Regions from separate parts of the Bradyrhizobium sp. AZCC 1577 genome, predicted to be linked through region 2. Evidence: predicted binding sites of a transcription regulator. Region 2 holds the regulator's gene; the other holds the start of a gene.

Region 1 (7,697 bases), 5.7 Mb from region 2:
GCGGCGGCTGCCCCACGTTGTAAAGGTCTTCTTGGAATATCGTGCCCAGCTTGACTTCGTGTCCGTCAGCAGGACGTACCGTCACCTTGGCGAGGCCGGCGGTAAGCCGGTTTCCGGTATTGGCGACTTCAAAACCAGTGCCGTCCTTGTAGCTTTCCTGCGTGCTGTAGGTGCCGCCGGCGAACACATCGACATTCGGATTGACGTGAACACCGCCAAAGACCGAGCCCAAGGCACGGCCATAGTTCGTTCCGAGAATGGTTTTGGCGTCCACACCCCAACGCTCGCCCGGACGCACGACGTCTTCGATGTCCTTGGTGCGGAACGACGCCACGCCACCGATCGCGCCCGAACCGTAGATGTTGGCCGTCGGACCGCGCACGATGTCGATGCTGCTGACCAGTTCCGGGTTGAGGAAGAAAGAGCCGTTCGCGAAGTGGCCGGTCCGCTGATAGTTCTGCCGCGCACCATCGACGACGACGGCGACGCGACCGAAATCCTGCAGGCCGCGAATGTTGATCGAGGTCGACGGCTCGTCGCCGCGATCCTGCACCCAGACACCGGGAATGTTGTAGAGGAGACCGCCGAGCGTGCTGGCTTGGCGCCCCTGGATCTGCTCCAGCGTCACCACGCTGACAGGAGCCAATGCGTCGATGGCGCGCTCCTCGGTCTTGGTCGCTACCGCCGTAATCGTATCGAGCGACTGCACCGGCGCGGCTCCAATCTGCGCCCGCGCATTCATCGCCGGCGCCGTTGCCTGCTGCTCCTGCGGCGGCTTCGCCGGCTTGCGCCGCGACTGCTTCTGCCGCTCGGACGCGCCGCTTGCAGCCTGCGTACCCGCCGTCTGCGCGTTGCCGGCTTCCCCGACCAGCAATGCAATTGAAAACACCGACGCGCCCAACAAGAGGGCGCGCGAAATCCTAGCCCCGTCAGCCATACAACCCCAGCCCCGATATCTGTTCTTTTGGGTCTGGCTGGCGGGCGCTACGCGTAACTTGCGAGCTGCTTGCTGGCTGCCACATTCAGGATGCAGGCATTGTGCCAACATCGCATCATGCTTGGTTACGTGGCGGTTCCCGGGCGGTCAAGAACCGCATCAGGCACTTTATATCAATTGTAAAGTGCAGCGGTTGGATTGCGGGCGCGCCCAACTATACAAGCGTGGATCGATTGAATTTTTCGGGGCACCAAAGCACAAAATGTCCGCGACAACAGGAGACAAGCTCGGAGCCGCCCGGACGCAAGCCGGCAATCCCGCCTCCACCAGATCGCTTGCCATCAGCGGCAACCGGATCGACAGCCGCGAACTGTTCGCCACCGAGCGCGAAATCATCATCGCGCATGGCGAGGAGCATTACCGTCTGCGGCTGACGTCGCAGAACAAGCTGATCCTGACGAAGTGACTTACCTGGTGAACCGGAAATGACAGTTTGTCGCACGCTCGCAGTGTCGGCCGCCGCGGGCTGTTTCCTGCTCGGCGGCGTCGCGCTCGCTGCGGGCGTTACGGTGCATGATGCCCGTGATCGCGACGTCACCATCGCAGACCCCGCGCGGACCGTCTCGATCGGCGGCGCGATCACGGAAATTCTTTATGCGCTCGGTTTCGAGGACCGTCTCGTCGGCGTCGACTCGACCAGCCTCTATCCGGCCGCGGCGCGCGAGAAGCCGGATGTCGGCTACATGCGCCAGCTTTCGGCCGAGGGCGTGCTCGGGCTCAACCCCTCCCTGGTGCTGGCAGCGCAAGGCTCCGGGCCGAAGGAAACCATCGACGTGCTGGAAGCCGCCAAGGTGCCGCTGGTGCTGGTGCCGGACACGTTTTCGGAAGCCGGCCTGCTCGACAAGATTAAGCTGGTCGGCCACGCCATGGACGCGGACAAGCGCGCCGAATGCCTGACTGCGGCGGTGTCGGACGACCTGACGCAATTGCGCGAGCTACGCGCCAAAGTGACGAAGCCGGTGCGCGTGATGTTCGTGATGTCGCTGTTGAATGGCCGGGCGATGGCCGCCGGAAAGAACACCGCAGCGAACGAGATCATCGCGCTTGCCGGCGGCATCAACGCCATCGACGGCTACGAAGGTTACAAACCCATCAACGACGAGGCGATCGTCGCGGCGAAGCCCGACGTCGTGCTCTCGATCCAGCGCGGCAAGGACTCGCTGGACGCCGAAGCCGTGTACGTCCATCCGGCCTTCGCGCTGACGCCGGCTGCGGCCAACAAGGCCTTCATCTCGATGGAAGGCCTCTATCTGCTCGGCTTCGGGCCGCGCACGGCGGCCGCCGCCCGCGATCTCTCGATCAAGCTCTATCCGGCGCTGGCGCCGCAGGCCGAGAAATTCAAGCCTGCGGCACTCACCGCCGATTGCCGGAAATGACCGTTCTGACCGAGGGTAGCGCCAAGCGCCGCAGCGGATACGCGTTGCGCCCTCCCGCCTCGCTGACTCTCATCTGCCTGTTCGCCGCGCTGGCCGGTGCGGCGCTGATCGCGCTGACGGTAGGCGCTGCCGGCATTCCGCTGGCGCGGCTGCCGGCCGCACTCGGCCTGTGGGGTGACGCTGGGGCGGGTCCAAGCCTCGCGCGCGACCAGCTCGTGCTGTGGTCGATCCGGATTCCACGGATCGGCGCGGCCGCGATGATCGGCGCGCTGCTCGCGGCATCGGGCGCCATCATGCAGGGGCTGTTCCGCAACCCCCTCGCCGACCCCGCACTGGTCGGCGTTTCTTCCGGCGGCGCGCTGGCGGCGGCGGCTGCGATCGTCTTCACCGACAGCCAGATCGGCCAGAACTTCCGCTTCATGCAGCATCAGTTGCTGCCGATCGCGGCGTTCGCCGGTTCGCTCGCGACCACCGTCATCCTTTATTCGATCGCGAGCCGCTCCGGGCGGACGTCGATCGCGATTTTCCTGCTGGCCGGCATTGCCATTGCCGCGATCGCCAATGCCGGCATCGGCCTTCTCGTGTTCATCGCCGACGATCGCCAGTTGCGCGACATCACGTTCTGGCTATTGGGCTCGCTGAGTGGCGCGACCTGGCCCAAGCTCGCCACGCTGGCGCCGGTGCTGGGATGTGCCGCGATCGCCTGCCTCTCGATCGCGCGTGGACTCGACGTGCTGGTGCTGGGCGAGGCCGAGGCGTTCCATAGCGGTGTCGATGTCGAACGACTGAAGCGGATTTCGATCGTGCTGGTGTCGGCGATGACGGGCGTGGCCGTTTCGGTCTGCGGCGTCGTCGGCTTTATCGGCATCGTGGTGCCGCATCTGTTGCGGCTGGTGATCGGGCCGGCGCACCGGTTGCTGTTACCCGCTTCCATGCTGCTGGGCGCGGTGCTGCTGGTGGGCGCCGATACGCTGGCCCGCACCATCGTGGCGCCCGCGGAAATGCCGATCGGCATCCTGACCGCAGCAATCGGTGCGCCGTTCTTTCTGGCGATGCTGCTCCGCCAGCGCGGGCTGGTTTCGCTATGACCGCCGTTCTCGAAGCGCAGTCGGTTTCAATGGTCGTTGGCGGCGCCACGCTGGTCGATGGCATCGATCTTTGCGTTGCCCCCGGCGAGATGGTCGCGATTGTCGGCCCCAACGGCGCCGGCAAATCGACGCTGCTGCGGATGCTGTCAGGCGATCTCCGCCCGACGCGCGGCCAGATCAGCCTGAAGCAGCGCGACATCCAAAGCTATCCGCCGCGCCTTCTCGCCTTCCACCGCGCGATGCTGTCGCAGCATGTCAACGTCACCTTCCCGTTCACGGTCGAGGAGATCGTCCATATGGGCGCGGGTGACGCCGGCCGCGCCGCCGCGCAGCGGCTGGTCGATGCGGCACTCGGCGAGGTCGATCTGGCGCATTTCAGCCAACGGCAATTACCGACGCTCTCGGGCGGCGAACAGCAGCGCGCGCATTTCGCCCGCGTGCTGGTGCAGCTCGCCTGCGGCGAGACGCAGCATGGGCCGGGGCTCTTGCTGCTGGACGAGCCGACCTCGAGCCTCGACATGCGCCACCAGATCGACCTGGTGGAGACGGCGAAGCGGCGCGCGCAGAACGGCACGGCCGTTATCGCCGTGCTGCATGACCTCAATCTCGCCATGCGGTTCGCCGACCGCATCGTGCTGTTGCATCGGGGTAAGCTCGCCGTCGATGGCGGCCGCAGCGATGCGATCACGGCCGAGACCATCCGCCGGATTTTTGAGGTCGACGTGAAGATCGACTATACCGACGCCGGCGTGCCGTTCCTGCTGCCGCAAACCATGCGGCCGGCTGCGGCGCAGTAACACCGAAACCGCAGCCTTATCCAACGCCGTTACGCGGCTTTCACAAAACTGTCAGCCGGTTGTAACAGCCGCTGCGCAAGTCACACCGCATCGCCATTCAACAGGAGATCCGCCATGCGCGTGTCATTGCTCTGCTCCGTCGCGTCCATGTTTCTGGCCGGCGCCGCCTTCGCTCAAGGTGAAGGCGAGTTTCCCGCCACGCTGAAGGGCCACGCCGTGCTGCCGGCGCAGACCTTTATCGACGCGCCCGCTGATGCGCCAGACGATCTCAAGACATCAGGCAAATACACCACCGGCCGCCGCGTCGACGCCGCGGGCACCGTGATGGGCAAGTCCTACGAACGCCCGACCGGCGTTTCGCTGCCGTTCAAGGGCCAGCCGCTGCAGGGCCATTCCGGCATCAAGGTGATGCCGGACGGCTCGTTCTGGGTGCTCACCGACAACGGCATGGGCTCGCGCTACAACTCGGCCGACTCCATGCTGTATCTGAACCGGCACAAGATCGACTGGGCGAGCGGCAAGATCGAGCGACAGGAAACCGTCTTCCTGCACGATCCCGACAAGAAGGTGTCGTTCCGCATCCTCCATGAGGACACCGCCAAGCGCTATCTTACCGGCGCCGATTTCGACACCGAAGGTTTTCAGATCATCGGCGACACCTTCTGGATCGGCGACGAGTTCGGGCCCTATGTGCTGAAGGCCGACAAGACCGGCAAGGTCCTGGCGGTGTTCGAAACAACCGCCGACGGCAAGCCGGTGCGCTCGCCCGATCATTGGTCGGTGCAGTCGCCTGCCGCTCCAGGCGCGAGCTACACCACCGTCAACCTCCGCCGTTCCAAGGGCTATGAAGGTTTTGCCGGCTCGAAGGACGGCAAGTTCCTCTATGGCCTGCTGGAGGGCCCGCTGTGGGATGCCGAGAAGAAGGACTTTGAAAAGGTCGACGGCAAGGAGGCCGCGCGGATCCTCGAATTCGACGTCGCGACCGAGAAATTCACCGGCCGCTATTGGCACTATGTGTTCGAGCAGAACGGCCACGCCATCGGCGATTTCAACATGATCAACGCCTCAAACGGCCTGATCATCGAGCGCGACAATGGCGAAGGCACCGCCGACAAGGCCTGCCCGGCCGGTCAGCGCGGCGAGAACTGCTTTGCGGACCTCGCCAAATTCAAGCGCGTCTACAAGATCGAGCTCTCCGACGCCAATGTCGGCAAGCCGGTGCGCAAGGTCGCCTATGTCGACCTGATGAAGATCAAGGATCCCGACAAGAAGGCGCGCAAACCGCTCAATGATGGCGTGCTGACCTTTCCGTTCTTCACCATCGAGAACGTCGAGCGCGTCGACGAGACGCACATCATCGTTGGCAACGACAACAATCTGCCATTCTCGTCGAGCCGCGATCCCAACAAGGCCGACGACAACGAGTTCGTGCTGCTGGAGGTGGCGGAATTCTTGAAGGCGAAGTAAGACGAAGCCTCCCCTTCATTGCGAGGAGCAAAAGCGACGAAGCAATCCATCTATCCCCGCGCGGAGATATGGATTGCTTCGCTTCGCTCGCAATGACGGCCCCTTTCGCGGCCAGACAGCCTCAGCCCGCCGGCACCATCACCACGCCCTTGTCCTTGGGCCAGCGTATGCGCCACGCGAAGTTGATATCCCTCACCTCGCCCGGCTTGGCCTCGAACGCCCATTCCAGCACGCCGCGTCTGTCGCGGATGTTGCTTGCGGTCGGCGGCGTCGTGGACGGCAGCATTTCGACCTGGATCTCCTCATTCTCGCTGACCGGCAACTGGTCCACGATCGCAATCCGGATCGGGAAATCATGGCCGTTGCGCACGGCGGTCTTGAACGCGCGCTCATCGGTCTTCGAGGTCGTCACGATCAGGCCGGCCGATCCCTCGTTGCGCTTGAGAACCGCGCGTTCGATCTTGATCTTGTCGTCGGCGCCGAAGCCGAGCTGCACGGTCTCGTCCTTGGCCGCGGCGGCCATCTGCCCGCGGCCGACAAAGACGCCGTCGCGGTAGATCGAGACGCGTCCCGGCAATAGCGGCGCGTCCTCGTTCTGCTTGAAGTTCGCTTCGAGGAACGCGGTCGGGTCCTTCACCGGCGCAGCGCGGACCGCGAGATCGGGCGCGAGCGTTACGCTAGAGACGCGCAGGCTCTTGGCGCCTTCGCTGGCACCGAGGCTGACGCGGCCGGGAATTTTGAACACCACCTGGAAGCCGCTGACATCAGCCGTGGCCTGCTGTTCGTCGGCACGTTCGGCGAGGGATTCCGCCACCTTAGCGGCAGGCGCCTGCGCCGAGCGGAACCTATTATCTATCGCACCGCTGACGGACGCCTGAGGCCGCGGCGGTTGCGGATACTGCACGATCAGCGGATTGAGTTCGGGCGCGCTGCCGCCGCGCGCCGTGCGCACGGTGGAGACACTGAGCGCGACATTGGACCAGTCCTCGCCGGTGGCCTGCGTGATTTCGGCGCGGCGCACCAGTTCGAGCGCGGGCTTGCGGTCTTTTGCGCCGGTATCGAGACGGGCATCATAGAGCGGCGTCCAGCGCGCACTGCGCACCGCATAGGTCACCCGCAGCGTCGCCCTGGTCGCGGCAGCCGCTGCGAGCTCGATCCGCACTTCCAGCTTGCTCGGCGGCTTCTGGGCCTTGTCCTGCTCGAGGCGCGCGATTTCACGGTCGAGGTCGCGCTGCTTGCGCTCGGCATCGCGGATCGCGGCCTCGGTGCTGGCGACTTCCTCGCCGACCGCGGCAAAGGCCGCGCGCCATTCGGATATCGGCCGCGCCTCGCCCTTGTCGCCGATCCCAACCGGCGCGATATCCGCAAATCGCTCGGCGAATTTGCGCCGCGCTCTCGCCGCATCGATCGCGCCCTGCAGGTTGACGCGCTCGTCCTTCAGCGCCTCGATGCGCTTGTCGAGTTCGGGCAAGTTGACCGGCGGCGCCGCGCGCGGCGGCTTGGCGTCGATCGCGCCGATCGCGAGCTTTGCACCGGCCTCACCCTCGACCCGCAGCGACGTGGGGTCGAGCGTGAGCGGAAAATCCTTGAGAACAGCGGAATTTTCACCGGCCGGCAGATCGAGCGTGACGAGGCGCGTTACGCTGGCGCCGTCGGGATAGACGGTGACAGCGTCGACCGCCGAGCTCGCGGCGATGTCGGCGGCCTGCGCCTCACCGGCGGCAAGCGCCGTCAGAACGACGAGGCTCGTCGTCAAAAAGCTGTTCGCAATCAATCGCATGGATACCCTCCTGAACCGCCCGCCGGATGGCGGCGGACAAACGACGCCCACCACTCCCAGTCATGAGACGCGGCGAGGAAGCAATCGGTTCGATCGGGATTTCGCCGCGGCAGCACCGCGGCGAAGCACCTTCCCCGGAAGAAGGAAGGGGATGCGCGCTTTAAAACGCCAGCGCCTTGGCCTGCTTCACCT
Region 2 (7,697 bases):
GAGAAGCTTTTCAGCATCGCGGAGACTGCCTCGCGCGAGCAGGAGCATTTTGCGCGCAAGGAGAGCTGTGAGAACACGCGCACGCCGCGCTCGTGAAACAGGCGATACAGCAGGCGCTCGCCCGACAGATCGGGATCGATCAGTTCGACATCCTCGACAGTGCCGATCAGCGACTGACCTTCCACCCATGCGTCGTCTTCCGCCACCTGATGCGTAACCGCGCCTTCCGGCGCGTTGCCCGGATGCAGGTCGGCCTGCCGCGCCCGCTCGGGCGCCTGCGGCAGGAATTGCAGCAGCATGCCGCCGGCGCGCCAGCGATGCTTGCCGCCGTCGCCGCCACGCCATTCTTCGCCGACCGCAAGCCGCACGCGGGTCGGAATCTGCTCGGAGCGCAGGAAATATTCATGCGCGGCATCCTCAAGGCTGCCGCCGTCGAGCGCCACCAGTCCCTGGTAACGGCTCATGTCCGCGCCCTGATCGATGGTCATCGCGAGATGGCCCTTGCCGAGCAGGGCGCCTGAATCCTGCCCGTCCTTCAGCCGCCTTGCGTCGTAGCGCGCATAGGCGCGGAGCCGATCCGGCGACTGGAAATCCACGATCAGAAACGACACCGGGCCATCGGTCTGCGTCTGCAAAATGAACCGGCCGTCGAATTTGAGCGCCGAACCGAGCAGCGTCGCCAGCACGATCGCTTCGCCAAGCAATTTTCCGACCGGCGCCGGATAATCGTGCTTGGTCAGTATGTCGTCGAGCGCGGGGCCGAGTCGGGTCAGCCGTCCGCGCAGATCGAGCGAGGCGACCTCGAACGGCAGCACCGCATCATCGACGGGAACGGACGAGGGCGCGCGGATTGGCGCCTCGGTCATGATTTTGATGTCTGATTGTGAATCCATGGCGCCTTATCTGGGGGCTCGGAATGCAAAACAAAAGGGGTTGACGAGCCGGCGAAACCATCTCCACGCGTCGTCCCTGCGAACGCAGGGACCCATAACCACAGGGCGTTGTGAGTAAGGCAAGGCGTCAACCACTGCCTTTAATTATTGGGGCCGCGGCGTATGGGTCCCTGCTTTCGCAGGGACGACGGAGAAACCTATGCCACCGCGTCAAAACACCAGGCCAGAATGCCTTTCTGCGCATGCAGGCGATTTTCGGCTTCGTCGAACACGACCGACTGCGCGCCGTCGATCACTTCATCGGTGACTTCCTCGCCGCGATGGGCGGGCAGGCAGTGCATGAAGATCGCGTCCGGCTTGGCCAGCGACATCAGCTTCGCATTGACCTGATAGGGCTTCAGCACATTGTGGCGATGTTCGCCGTCCTTGTCGCCCATCGAGACCCAGGTGTCGGTAACGACGCAATCGGCGCCGCGCACCGCGGCTTCGGGATCGGTGCCGAGCACGATCGGCGCCTGCGTCGCCTTGATCCAGTCCTTCATCGCCTTGTTCGGCGCAAGCTGCGGCGGGGTTGCGACATTGAGCCTGAACTTGAAACGCTCGGCTGCATGCGCCCACGAGGCCAGCACATTGTTGTCGTCGCCGGTCCAGGCCACGGTCCTGCCCTCGATCGGCCCGCGATGCTCCTCGAAGGTCATCAGGTCGGCCATCACCTGGCAGGGATGCGAGCGCCGCGTCAGGCCGTTGATCACGGGCACGGTGGCGTGCGCGGCCAATTCCAGGAGCGCGTCGTGGTTGAGGATGCGGATCATGATCGCATCGACATAGCGCGACAGCACGCGCGCGGTGTCGGCGATGGTCTCGCCGCGGCCGAGCTGCATCTCGGCACCGGTCAGCATGATGGATTCGCCGCCGAGTTGGCGCATGCCGACGTCGAACGACACCCGGGTGCGGGTCGAGGGACGTTCGAAGATCATCGCCAGCGTCTTGCCTTCGAGCGGCTTCTTGCCCTTCTCATGCGCTTTCAGCTTCGCCTTCATGGTGGCGCTCAAGGTCAGCATGCTGCGCAATTCATCTAACGGCAGTTCATTGATGTCGAGGAAGTGACGGACGGATTTGCTCATCAGCCCGCCGCCTTCTTCAACTGGCCAGCGGACAGCGCGACACAGGCGCGCTCCAACCTTTGCACGGATTCCTCGATCTCGGCCTCGGTGACGATCAGCGGCGCGAGGAACCGCACCACATTGTCGCCGGCGCCGACGGTGAGCAATTTCTCGTCGCGCAACGCATTGACGAGATCGCCCGACGGCACCACGGCCTTGACGCCGACCAGAAGCCCCTCGCCGCGAACTTCCGACAGCACGGCGGGATAGCGATCGACGACGGAGGCCAGTTTCTGTTTCAACAGCAGCGACATCTTCTGCACGTGATCGAAGAAGCCCGGCTCCAGCATCACGTCGAGCACGGCATTCGCCGCAGCGATCGCCAGCGGATTGCCGCCGAAGGTCGAGCCGTGCGAGCCCGGCGTCATGCCGCTTGCGGCTTCCGCCGTCGCCAGCACCGCGCCGATCGGGAAGCCGCCGCCCAACGCTTTGGCCAGCGACATCACATCCGGTGTCACGCCGACGCGCTTATAGGCGAAGAGATCGCCGGTGCGGCCCATGCCGGTCTGCACCTCGTCGAACGCGAGCAACAGGCCCTTCTCGTCGCAGAGCTGGCGCAGCGCCTTGAAGAAAGACTGCGGCGCCGAGCGCACGCCGCCCTCGCCCTGCACCGGCTCGATCAGGATGCCCGCGGTCTGCGGGCCGATCGCTTTCTTGACCGCTTCGAGATCGCCATGCGGCACCTGGTCGAAACCGTCCATCGGCGGCCCAAAGCCTTCGAGATATTTGGCGGAGCCGGTTGCTGCGAGCGTGCCCAGGGTGCGGCCGTGGAATGCGCCCTCGAAGGTGACGAGACGATAGCGCTCGGGATGGCCCTTGGAGAATTGATAGCGGCGCACGACCTTGATCACGCCTTCCATCGCCTCGGCGCCGGAATTGCAGAAGAACACGAGGTCGGCAAAGCTCTGCTCGCAAAGCCGCGCGGCGAGCTTCTCGCCATCCGGCGACTTGAACAGGTTCGACATGTGCCAGAGTTTCGTCGACTGCTCCTGCAGCGCCGCGATCAGGTGCGGATGGCAGTGACCGAGCGCATTCACCGCGACGCCCGAGGTGAAGTCCAAATAGCGCTCGCCATTGGTGGCGGTCAGCCAGCAGCCCTCGCCGCGTTCGAAGCCGAGATCGACCCTGGCGAAGACCGGGAGCAGATGCGACGTGGCGCTATTGGTCATGGCAATCACTGAGGTTTGAGACCTGCCTTTGAGACCTGCCGCGGGCGTGCATTGGCGCGAACGCGGCAACAGCCGGTCTTGCGAAAACGAAACGTGCCGCCTCTTAAGGGCGGCACGTGAGAGGCATTCTATGTGGGCGTGGGGCGCTGTCAACACGCCACGGAGCCGGCTTTCCTGCAGTGCAAGATGCTGAAATCCGTAAGATTGCGGTGTGGTGGAAAACACGCAGTGAAATGCCTAGATGTCAGAACATGTGGACGTTCGGGCCCGGACTCTTGCGCCCGAGTCACGCCATATTGTAGCGTTTGGGCTGTCGGGTACGACATCTCGTGCGGCAGTTCTGATCCCTAAGAGTCCATTTTGTACAGGCGTAAACGTTCGGCGCGGTTAGCGCGTCCGGCGAGGGCTAAGGGATTCTGACCGCAGGGATTTTTGAGACGAATGACTCGCCAGCGCTGCCCCCGATCGGCCGGCGCGATGCGAAGGGAAGATTACGATGACGGTTTTGACCTGGTCCGACGATCGCGTCGAACAGCTTAAGAAGCTCTGGGAAGCCGGATTGTCGGCCAGCCAGATCGCCGCGGAACTCGGGAATGTGACGCGAAACGCCGTGATCGGCAAAGTGCACCGGCTGGGCCTTTCCGGCCGTGCCAAGAGCCCCTCCTCGGCCGCCCCGCGGCAGCGCAAGGCACGCCCCGCCCAGCCGATGATGCGGGTGTCGCGCCCGGTCTCGCGCGGCAACACCGCGCTGGCACACGCCTTCGAAGTCGAGATGGAGCCGGATCCGATCGCCTTCGACAACGTCGTGCCGATGAGCCAGCGGCTGTCGCTGCTCGAACTGAACGAGGCCACCTGCCACTGGCCGGTCGGCGATCCCTCGAGCCCGGAATTCTTCTTCTGCGGCGGCAAGGCGCTCACGGGCCTGCCCTATTGCGCCCACCACTCGCGCATCGCCTACCAGCCCGCCGCCGATCGGCGGAGGCAGCAGCCGAAGCAGACGCGGTAAGGGGCGCGCGCCGCTATCTCAACGATGTCGTCCCTGCGAATGCAGGGACCCATAACCACAAGTGCAGGTGGTTATGCTGAGCTGGAGCTCCAGCGCATTTCAACAATCGAGATTGGCGGTTATGGGTCCTCGCGTTTCGCGGGGATGACGGAATAGAGGCGAGAACCCCTCAACTTGTCGTCCCTGCGAACGCAGGGACCCATAACCACAGGTGTCTGTGGTTACGCTGAGCTGGAGCTCCAGCGCATTTCAACAATCGAGATTGGTGGTTATGGGTCCCCGCGTTCGCGGGGACGACGGAGAAGTTCGCGAGGACGGCAACGGAGGGTTACGGCTCGACCTTCGCAAACCGGTCATCCAGCGCGTAACCTGCGCCGCGGACGGTGCGGATCGGGTCCTGCTCGCGGCCGGGGTTGAGCAGTTTGCGCAATCGGCCGATATGGACGTCGACGGTGCGCTCGTCGATATAGATGTCGCGGCCCCAGACGCTGTCGAGCAACTGCTCGCGGCTGAAGACGCGGCCGGGGTGCTCGAGGAAAAATTCGAGCAGGCGATACTCGGTCGGGCCGAGATCGATCTGACGGCCCGAGCGCGCGACGCGGCGCTTTTCGCGATCGAGTTCGATATCGCCATAGGTCAGCACGGTGGCGAGCCGCTCGGGGCTCGCCCGGCGCAAAAGGCCCTTCACGCGCGCCAGCAGTTCCGGCACCGAGAACGGCTTGACTATGTAATCGTCGGCGCCGGTCGCAAGCCCCCGCACCCGCTCGCTCTCCTCGCCGCGCGCGGTCAGCATGATGATCGGCAATTGCTTGGTTTCGGGACGCGCTCTCAAACGGCGGCACAGCTCGATGCCGGAGAGGCCCGGCAGCATCCAGTCGAGCACGACAAGATCGGGCACGCGCTCCTTCAGCCGCGTATCCGCATCGTCGCCGCGGCCGACGGTCTCGACCTCATAGCCTTCAGCGTCGAGGTTGTAGCGCAACAGCGTGGTCAACGCTTCCTCGTCCTCGACCACCATAATGCGCGCGCTCATTCTGCTTTCCTCAAGTGTTGGAGACGGTCGTGGCAAACGTCGTCATGTCGCCCTTCGGGCGCTTGTCGAGCATCTGCTGACCCTCGATCATGTAGAACACGGTTTCGGCGATGTTGGTTGCGTGGTCGCCGATCCGCTCGATATTCTTGGCGCAGAACATCAGGTGGATGCAGAACGAGATGTTGCGCGGATCCTCCATCATGTAGGTGAGGAGTTCGCGGAACAGCGAGGTGCAGATGGCGTCGACTTCCTCGTCGCCCTTCCACACCGCCATCGCCGCCGGCAGATCGTGCGCGGCATAGGCGTCCAGCACCGACTTGACCTGCGATTGTACCAGATCGGTCATGTGCTCGAGGCCGCGCATCAGTTTCAGCGGCTGGAAATCGTTCTCCAGCGCCGCGACGCGCTTGCCCATGTTCTTGGCGAGGTCGCCGATCCGCTCCAGATCGGTGGCAACCCGCATCGCGCCGACGATCTCGCGCAGATCGATCGCCATCGGCTGGCGGCGGGCGATGGTCAGCACCGCGCGCTCCTCGATCAGATGCTGCAGGCGGTCGATCTCGACGTCGGTGGCGACGACGTGCTTGCCGAGCGCGACGTCGCGGCGGACCAGCGCGTCGACGGATTCGGTGATCATGCGCTCAGCAAGGCCGCCCATCTCGGCGACCAGACGCGTCAATTCCTGGAGGTCGCTGTCAAACGCCTTGGCGGTGTGCTCAGAAGCCATCTGTTATCTCCTTAACCAAACCGCCCCGTGATGTAGTCCTGGGTACGTCGATCGCGCGGCGAGGTGAAAATCTTGTTGGTGTCGTCGAATTCGACCAGCTCGCCGAGATACATGAAGGCGGTCTTGTCCGAGACGCGCGCCGCCTGCTGCATATTATGGGTGACGATGGCGATGGTGTAGTCCTCTGCCAGTTCCTGGATCAGTTCCTCGATCTTGGCGGTCGAGATCGGATCGAGCGCCGAGCAGGGCTCGTCGAACAGGATCACCTCGGGCCTGACCGCAACGGTGCGCGCGATGCAGAGCCGCTGCTGCTGGCCGCCGGACAGCGAGAGGCCGCTTGCATTGAGCTTGTCCTTGACCTCGTTCCACAGGGCGCCGCCGCGCAGCGCCTTCTCGACCCGGCCGTCCATCTCCGACTTGGATATCTTCTCGTAGAGACGGATACCGAAGGCGATGTTCTCGTAGATCGTCATCGGGAACGGCGTCGGCTTCTGGAACACCATGCCGACGCGCGCCCGCAGCAGATTGAGATCGAGCTTGGGGTCGAGGACGTTGGTCTGGTCGAGCAAGAGCTGACCGGTGGCGCGCTGACCCGGATAGAGATCGTACATCCGGTTGAATATCCGCAGCAACGTGGATTTGCCGCAGCCGGACGGGCCGATGAAGGCGGTGACGCGGTGGGTGCCGAGCGTCAGGTTGATGTTCTTCAGCGCATGGTGCTCGCCATAGTAGAAGTTCAGACTGCGCGCGGTCACCTTCGGCGCAGCCTCGGGGAGCGTCGCCTGCGGAACGGGCCCGCTCGCGTTACTCACGGATACGGAGAGATCGGTCATTTGGATGTCCTCTCGGCGCCAAGGATGCGCGCGCCAATATTCAGGGCCAACACGGTGAGCGTGATCAGAAGCGCCCCGCTCCAGGCGAGCTGCTTCCAGTAGACGTAGGGGCTCTGCACGAAGTTGTTGATGGTGACCGGCAGGTTCGCCATCGTCTTGGTCAGGTCCAGGCTGAAGAACTGGTTGGACAGCGCGGTGAACAATAGCGGCGCGGTTTCGCCGGCGACACGGGCGGTGGCCAGCAGGACGCCGGTGATAAGGCCGGCGCGCGCGGCGCGGTAGGCGATCCGGCGGATCACCAGCGAGCGCGGCAGGCCGAGCGCAGACGCCGCCTCGCGCAGGGGATTGGGCACCAGCCCCAGCATGTCCTCGGTGGTGCGGACCACCACGGGAATCACGATCACGGCGAGCGCCAGGCAGCCGGCAAAGGCCGAGAAGCCGCCCATCGGCACCACGATCGCGCCGTAGATGAACAGGCCGATGATGATCGACGGCGCGCTCAACAGAATATCGTTGATGAAGCGGATCACCGAGGTGAGCTTGTCGTGCTTGCCGTATTCGGCGAGATAGGTTCCCGCAAAAAGGCCGAGCGGCGCACCGATGCCGACCCCGATCACGGTCATCATGATCGAGCCGATGATGGCGTTGCGTAGGCCGCCATCGGTCGAACCGGGCGGCGGCGTATCCTCGGTGAAGACGGCGAGGTTAAGTCCGGTTAGGCCGTTATAGAACAGCGTGAACAGGATCAGTGCCAGCCAGGTCACGCCGAACGCTGCGGCGCCCAGGCACAGGAACTTGACGATGACATTCTTGCGGCGGCGGGAGACGTAAATCGGGTTCATGTCAGTTCCCCGCCTTCTTTTCCAGCCGCAT

Evidence for each region. Region 2 encodes PhoB, which activates phosphate uptake and scavenging genes when phosphate is short. Its sites were predicted from a motif close to TGTCATNNANCTGTCAT; they were not measured.
Region 1: a site for PhoB is predicted at 4,297-4,313, ahead of V1278_RS32580 (esterase-like activity of phytase family protein). Genes of this name have one in related genera too.

Annotation. Positions count from the first base shown of each region.
Region 1 covers NZ_JAZHRQ010000001.1:6,896,403-6,904,099, forward strand. The annotation lists gene V1278_RS32555 (TonB-dependent hemoglobin/transferrin/lactoferrin family receptor) at 1-937, opposite strand, end outside; gene V1278_RS32560 (hemin uptake protein HemP) at 1,200-1,403, shown strand; gene V1278_RS32565 (heme/hemin ABC transporter substrate-binding protein) at 1,423-2,373, shown strand; gene V1278_RS32570 (FecCD family ABC transporter permease) at 2,370-3,461, shown strand; gene V1278_RS32575 (heme ABC transporter ATP-binding protein) at 3,458-4,258, shown strand; gene V1278_RS32580 (esterase-like activity of phytase family protein) at 4,373-5,725, shown strand; gene V1278_RS32585 (mucoidy inhibitor MuiA family protein) at 5,847-7,505, opposite strand; gene serA (phosphoglycerate dehydrogenase) at 7,666-7,697, opposite strand, start outside.
Region 2 covers NZ_JAZHRQ010000001.1:1,224,724-1,232,420, reverse strand. The annotation lists gene V1278_RS05690 (Hsp33 family molecular chaperone) at 1-893, opposite strand, end outside; gene argF (ornithine carbamoyltransferase) at 1,091-2,017, opposite strand; gene V1278_RS05680 (aspartate aminotransferase family protein) at 2,017-3,225, opposite strand; gene V1278_RS05675 (GcrA family cell cycle regulator) at 3,722-4,231, shown strand; gene phoB (phosphate regulon transcriptional regulator PhoB) at 4,560-5,264, opposite strand; gene phoU (phosphate signaling complex protein PhoU) at 5,275-5,991, opposite strand; gene pstB (phosphate ABC transporter ATP-binding protein PstB) at 6,003-6,824, opposite strand; gene pstA (phosphate ABC transporter permease PstA) at 6,821-7,666, opposite strand; gene pstC (phosphate ABC transporter permease subunit PstC) at 7,668-7,697, opposite strand, start outside.